2 regions of the Paenibacillus sp. O199 genome follow, and region 2 is predicted to be linked to the other one. Evidence: riboswitches for the same ligand, from Rfam matches in the RefSeq annotation. Region 2 holds a riboswitch; the other holds the start of a gene.

Region 1 (3,391 bases), on a different contig from region 2:
ACTAAGTTTTGGTCAGGCAGCCTGATTGATCGTTATGATCAGCGACAGCTGATGATTGGTGCTGATATGCTACGGGCATTGTTGGTGGCGGCGCTCCCACTGATGTCCAGCCTATGGATGATGTACGCAGTGATGTTTCTGATCAGCATGTCTTCATCTATATTTGTCCCTTCCTCTCAGGTATACATTACCCGATTGGTACCTGCTGAACGGCGTAAGCGCTTCAATTCCCTACAAGCCCTGATCAGCTCAGGGGCATTCATTACCGGCCCAGCAGTTGCAGGAGTGATGCTAATTTATTTATCTCCGGCGGCAGCCATTTATGCCAATGCGGTTTCCTTTGCTGCTTCTGCGTTGATTCTAATGTTTCTTCCCAAACTGGGCATTGGAGAACAGAATATAGGGACGGGAAGCAGACTGACACCTCGGATGATTGCCCAGGATTGGAGAGCTGTACTGAGCTTCAGCCGAAAGTCGGGCTACGTGGTCGGTATATATGCCCTGTTCCAGATTATTCTGGTGGTCGGCATGTCGCTGGATGCCCAGGAAGTGGTATTTATCCGTCAGGTGATGAACCTGCCTGAATCACAGTACGGAGCATTAATGAGTATCACCGGAATCGGTTATTTGGCAGGTTCCATGCTGGTTTGGATGTTCGCCAAACATTTGCCGATCCGTCACATGATGGGTGGCGGTGTACTTCTGGTCGCGCTGGGTTATTTTCTGTTCTCCCGTTCATTCTCGTTTGAGCTGGCGGCGGTTGCCTTTATTCTGCTCGGTCTGTGCTCCGCACTGGCGAATACGGGCCTGGTTACCTTTTATCAAAATAATATCCCTATCGATCTGATGGGGCGAATGAGCAGTGTACTTGGACTAGTGTTAAGTATGTTACAGGTGGCTTCCATTTTGATTGCAGGCGTAGTGGCCGAGCAGTTGTCACTTCGTATGGTATATACAGTTGTATCCGGGGTTATGCTGCTGGCTGCGTTGGGATTGTGGGTGACGAGTATGCTTCCTTCCCGAAGCAGGTATTACGATGAACCATCGAAGCCCAAGGCGATGGTGGGGTGACAGGCAGAAATACGGCAATTCTAGTACAGAATAAAGGTTGCCTGAATACCCGAACCGTTCTGTGGAACATAACATAAATAGTATTAAACACTGATAGTCACTAATAGAAAATAAAAAAAATGTATACGCTTTCGAGATGAAACGCATTAACACATTCATGTGATGAAAGTTTACAGTTTATTCGGTTATCTTGTGTATAAAATGGTAAAAAGCAAATATTCGCAAAGAAATCGTTAAGTTTGTTGACACTGATCTTCCGGTCGATTAATCTTAATGAGAAAGTATTAAAAACTTCAATTATCGTTCTGGTACAAGATCAGAATGGTTCCATACAGCGAATGATAGCGAGCGGGAGAGACCTGGGCATGTCGAGTAAAATGGCAGCTGTCGGGCACCGAAGGAGCAAGCTGCTACGCACCCGGCGCAGCGGTTAATCTCTCAGGTAAATGTACCATCGTTGGACGCAACTCTGGAGAGTGCGCGATATGCGCCACCCAAGGGGTATATGGTCAAGCAGCACGGTGTGCAGGGTGACATCACCTGTGAATACAGGAATGCATCGATCCGCCGCGCTGCTTATCATGAAACTCTCAGGTATCGAGGACAGAGAGAGGGCCTAGGGCCTTCTTCTGTCCTTTTCTCATGTCATCATTCAGTAATAAAGGAACATTATGGGTGTGTGTCTGGATGAAAATGACGATTATAAATGGAGGGTTTGCGATGCGTTTTAAAGACGTTTTTTCAATTATTGGTCCGTCCATGACAGGTCCATCAAGTTCACATACGGCTGGAGCGGCAAGATTGGGGCGAATTGCCCGTCAGTGGCTGGGATGCACGCCTGAACGTGCTCGATTAACACTGTATGGCTCGTTCGCCGATACGTATCAGGGGCATGGTACAGATCTTGCGTTGATCGGTGGCCTGCTTGATTATGTGACTGATGATCCACGTATACCGGATGCAGAACAATATGCAGAGGAAGCGGGTATGGAGGTAGAGTTTTTCACAAGCGGCCTGCCTGCTCCTCACCCGAATACGGTCAAAATTGAACTGTGGCATGGAGCCCGCCAATGCTCACTAATCGGTGCTTCCATCGGCGGTGGTAGTGTATCAGTGCATGCATTGAATGATTTTCGTGTACAGATCAGCGGAGAGTTCCCCACACTTGTACTGCGCCATTCGGACAAAGCAGGGGTGCTCGCTTCCGTAACCTCGACCATCAGTTCGTCCGGGGTGAACATCGGGTACATGCAAGTGGATCGGAAAGCCCGGGATGGTGAAGCATTAACAGCGATGGAGATGGATGGTGTGCCGAATCCTGAGATGCTGAACCGTCTGCGGTCACTGGATCATATGCTGGACATTCGCGTGATTGATTTAAAGAGAGGGGTCGAGCCTGATGCGGTTTAAACATCTACATGAACTGAATACCATCTGTACAGCAGAATCCAAAACCATTGCCGAGCTGATGATCGAAGAGCAGGTTCAGGAGACGAATATCCCGGAAGCGGATGTTGTACAGCAGATGTCGGATTACTATCAGGTGATGAAGGAAGCTGTACACAAAGGGCTGACAGAAGATACGACATCACGCAGCGGTTTGACTGGCGGAGACGGCAAAAAAATGGCTGAGTACATTCGTAAAGGTGAGACTTGTTCTGGAGATGCTTCTGCACTGGCCATGGCGTATGCCCTTTGTGTATCGGAAGTGAATGCCTCCATGGGCCGGATCGTAGCGACACCGACAGCCGGTTCTTGCGGCATCATTCCGGGTGTGTTTATCAGCTCCCAAGAGCGTTTTGGCTGGAGTGACGAGCATCTGGTGAACGGTCTGTTCTGTGCGGGAGCGATTGGTTATGTGATTGCCAACAATTCATTTATCTCCGGTGCCGAGGGTGGCTGTCAGGCTGAAGTGGGTTCTGCAATCGGTATGGCCGCTGGAGCCATGGTGGAGCTGCGTGGAGGGACGCCTGAGCAAGTGGTTCATGCGGTTGGCCTCGCGTTAAAAAATACACTAGGCCTTATCTGCGATCCCGTCGCAGGCCTCGTGGAAATTCCGTGCATTGTGCGTAACGGACTGGGTGCCGTAACTGCGTTGGCTGCGGCCGACATGGCGCTGGCCGGGGTACGAAGTGCCATCCCGTCTGACGAAGTCATTGATGTCATGCTGGAAGTGGGCAGTGCGATGCCGAGCAGGCACCGTGAAACGGCCCAAGGTGGGCTTGCCCAAACACCGACAGGACGGAAAATGATGGAGAAGCTTGCTAAACCAAAGGCGAAGCGTGCGGAGCCTGAGATTGAAGCTGAGTCTCCTGCTGAA
Region 2 (3,391 bases):
TTCGGGCTTTGAATCATGACGGCTGCGGTGTCATCGGACACGGCGGCTTGCAGGGCATCCCAGTCTGTTACACCATTTTGATATCCAATCTCAACAATCTCCAGATTGAGGCCGTGAGCATAAGCTTGCAATACCTGACGGGATTCGGGGTGCACGGTACGTGACACAATCAGTTGTTTGCGGCGGGTTGCCGCTGCGGCCAGATTGCCTGCTTCCGCAAATGCAGTTGCACCATCGTACATGCTGGCATTGGCTACAGCCATGCCTGTCAACTCACAGATGTAGGATTGAAACTCGAAAATCGCCTGCAATTCTCCTTGGCTGATCTCGGGTTGATAAGGTGTATAGGCTGTATAGAACTCGGAACGGGAGATGACATGATTAATGACGGAGGGAACGTGGTGATCATAAATGCCTGCACCCAGGAAACTGGCGTGTGTCTCGAAGTTGGCATTCGCTGCCGCTTGCTTCGACATATGACGTGTCAGTGCGTATTCATCCAGTTTGGAGGAAACAGGCAGTTCGCCCTGATAGCGAATCTCCTGTGGAATGTCATGGAACAGATCCTCAATCGTTTCCACGCCGATGGTTGCCAACATGGCACTCTGATCCTGCTCGGTCATGGGGATGTAGCGATGCTTGCTCATGCTTGATCAGCTCCTTGAGTAGGTGTCTTTGGCGCACGTATCCGTTTATGAAAAGGGGTCTTCACGACCTCGGCTTTCAGTTTCTTGCCACGAATCTCAATCTCCAGCGGGGTACCCAGTGCAGCATATTTGCTGTCAATCAAGGCCAGCCCCAGATTACGTTTTAACGTAGGCGACTGGGTGCCTGTGGTTACTTCACCAATCTGTACGCCTTCGGCGTAAATGGGATAATGAGGACGAGGGATGCCGCGCTCCAGCACTTCGATGCCGACCAGCTTGCGGGCAGGCCCATCATTTTTTTGCTGCAACAAGGCTTCATGTCCGATAAACGGTCCTGCATTTAGCTTCACAAACATACTTACGCCAGCCTCCAGCGGTGAGATGGTTGCGGACAATTCCTGTCCATACAGGGGCAGCTTGGCTTCAAAGCGCAGCGTATCCCTGGCACCCAGTCCTGTCGGAACGAGTCCGTGACCTTCTCCCGCTTGCATCAATCCGTTCCAGACCTCAGCAGCTTGTTCCGCGGGAACGTAGAGCTCAAAGCCATCTTCACCCGTATATCCGGTGCGGGATAACAGCAATGAAACGCCACATACCTTCGCATTTTCCACAAAGCGGAAAGGCTCAATCGAAGACACATCGGTGTCTGTCACCGCTCTGAGAATATCCACTGCCAGCGGACCTTGCAGAGCAAGCAGCGCCGTTTGATCCGAATCATTGGTCATCGTTACGCCTGGCGTCATGTGCTGTTGCAGCCATGCCCAGTCCTTGTCGATGTTGGAGGCGTTAACCACCAGCATATAATGCTGGTCTTTCAGTTTATAGATCAGCAGATCATCGACCACGCCGCCATCCGGATAACACATTAACGTGTATTGGGCCTGACCGGGAACGAGTGTTGTTACATCATTAGTGGTCATGTGCTGTAAAAAAGCTTCTGCGTGTTCACCTTGTACGGTGAATTCACCCATGTGAGATACATCAAATAATCCGGCACGTTCTCGCACCGCTTCATGCTCTTTCTGAATTCCACTGAATTGTACCGGGAGCTCCCAGCCACCAAAATCAATGCATCGTACGCCTTCATATTGCTGATAGAGTGGAAAGAGTGGGGTTCTAAGCAAATCGGACATCCAATCACCTCGTCATGGGCCGTCAACCGGCCGAGTGTATAACCGTGGATCAATGAATCTGGCATCATATTTTATTATAAAAGTAAGGTAAGGACGCTATAGGCAGCGCCGCTCTATAACCTGTTTTCGTTTTTTTGGGAAAAAGGAAAAGGACAGGCCAAAGAATCGGCATGCCAGAAGCACGCTGTATTCTTAGGCTCTGTCCTTGGTACCTGAGAGTTACCCCGCCGCATGATGCAGCAGGTTTCCCCTTGGGTGATCATAACGCCCATACAGGGCGATTAGATGCTCTCCAGAGTTGCGTCCCGTAAAAGTCCTTTTGCCTGAGAGATTCACCTCCGCTTGTCGGTGGCTTACTCCTTCGGCGTTACCGCATGTACACCCTGATTCGGGTGTCAAGGGTAATCTCTCCCTTTACATTCATCCGCGGGTATTGCATAGACCAATTAAACACATTTACTACTCTCATTAAAGCCTGAATCGTCTATTGATGTCAAGAACGATATCATAGATATGAACAAAAAATCCGAATGAAATTTTTAATTAACATTATAATGTACGTCTATTTATAAAGAGTGCGCTTACTTTTCTAATATTCACCATTATATGTAGGAAGGGTCCATTTGAGTTACAGGCATATATAGAAGAAAATCAAATAAATTGTAAGGTATCTTGACATTTGAATCGAAAATATCATACGCTATGTTCTGGGAAAAAGGTTAAGGTCAAAGAAACGCATGCACTCATTAATGAAAAGCGAGGCGGATATCGATGAGCGAATTGAAAAGTGATTTCCTGTACAGTGAAGAGCACGAATGGGTGCAGACCGTAGGGGAGGATACCGTACGTATTGGCATTACCGAGTTCGCGCAGCATCAGCTGGGTGACATTGTGTTTGTGGAATTGCCTGACCTTGAATCGGATGTAAAAGCGGAAGACGGCATTGGAACGATTGAATCCGTCAAAACCGTCTCGGATTTGTTTTCTCCTGTCAGTGGAACGATTATTGCTGTGAATGATGCATTGCAGGATTCCCCGGAGCTGGTTAACAACTCCCCATATGAGGAAGGCTGGATGATCGAGATTCGTGTTGAGGGCGACCTCACAGCAGCACTTTCCACATTGATGAACGCGGATGCGTATCGTAAACATACGGAATAATATTAAGGTACAAATTTCCGCTAGATACGGAGTTTCAGCTTGATGGAAAAGTCCTTTAACGTAATAAAATGAATCGATTAATTAAAGATCCGGATGGTGATACAGCTCATTCGGAGAATACTTAGGCGCAATTGCCTCACCTGGGACAGGGTGAGGTAATTGCGCTTTTTTCGTTGTTAACAGACGAATGGGATGGAATGAATATCAATTAACGTGTTTCATCATTATTTCTAATTGAGATAGAAACAGCTCGTTCAAATAGAATAAATTTACAATTTCATATGTCATTAAAATGGGGCATTTCGTGGGTATGATACATGAAAGGGAATAACAGGTTCCATTCCATATACAAGGTTCAAACATGGGACAATCCTTTAAATTTAAATCTTGTCATCAACGTTCATGACGGAAGTAGGTTTTCATTTCGTTGTAGAAGATACCGTTTTCATT

The links. Region 2 has a riboswitch for glycine ahead of gcvT (glycine cleavage system aminomethyltransferase GcvT). Riboswitches for the same ligand answer to the same signal wherever they lie in the genome.
Region 1: it holds a riboswitch for glycine, as region 2 does, so the genes downstream of both, sdaAB (L-serine ammonia-lyase, iron-sulfur-dependent subunit beta) here and gcvT (glycine cleavage system aminomethyltransferase GcvT) in region 2, are expected to answer to the same signal.

Annotation. Positions count from the first base shown of each region.
Region 1 is NZ_LGRP01000013.1:36,239-39,629, reverse strand. Features, by position in the region: gene A6049_RS19215 (MFS transporter) at 1-1,071, shown strand, start outside; glycine riboswitch at 1,411-1,534, shown strand; glycine riboswitch at 1,539-1,680, shown strand; gene sdaAB (L-serine ammonia-lyase, iron-sulfur-dependent subunit beta) at 1,792-2,481, shown strand; gene sdaAA (L-serine ammonia-lyase, iron-sulfur-dependent, subunit alpha) at 2,471-3,391, shown strand, end outside.
Region 2 is NZ_LGRP01000019.1:66,268-69,658, forward strand. Features, by position in the region: gene gcvPA (aminomethyl-transferring glycine dehydrogenase subunit GcvPA) at 1-647, opposite strand, end outside; gene gcvT (glycine cleavage system aminomethyltransferase GcvT) at 644-1,780, opposite strand; glycine riboswitch at 1,978-2,078, opposite strand; glycine riboswitch at 2,082-2,204, opposite strand; gene gcvH (glycine cleavage system protein GcvH) at 2,552-2,941, shown strand.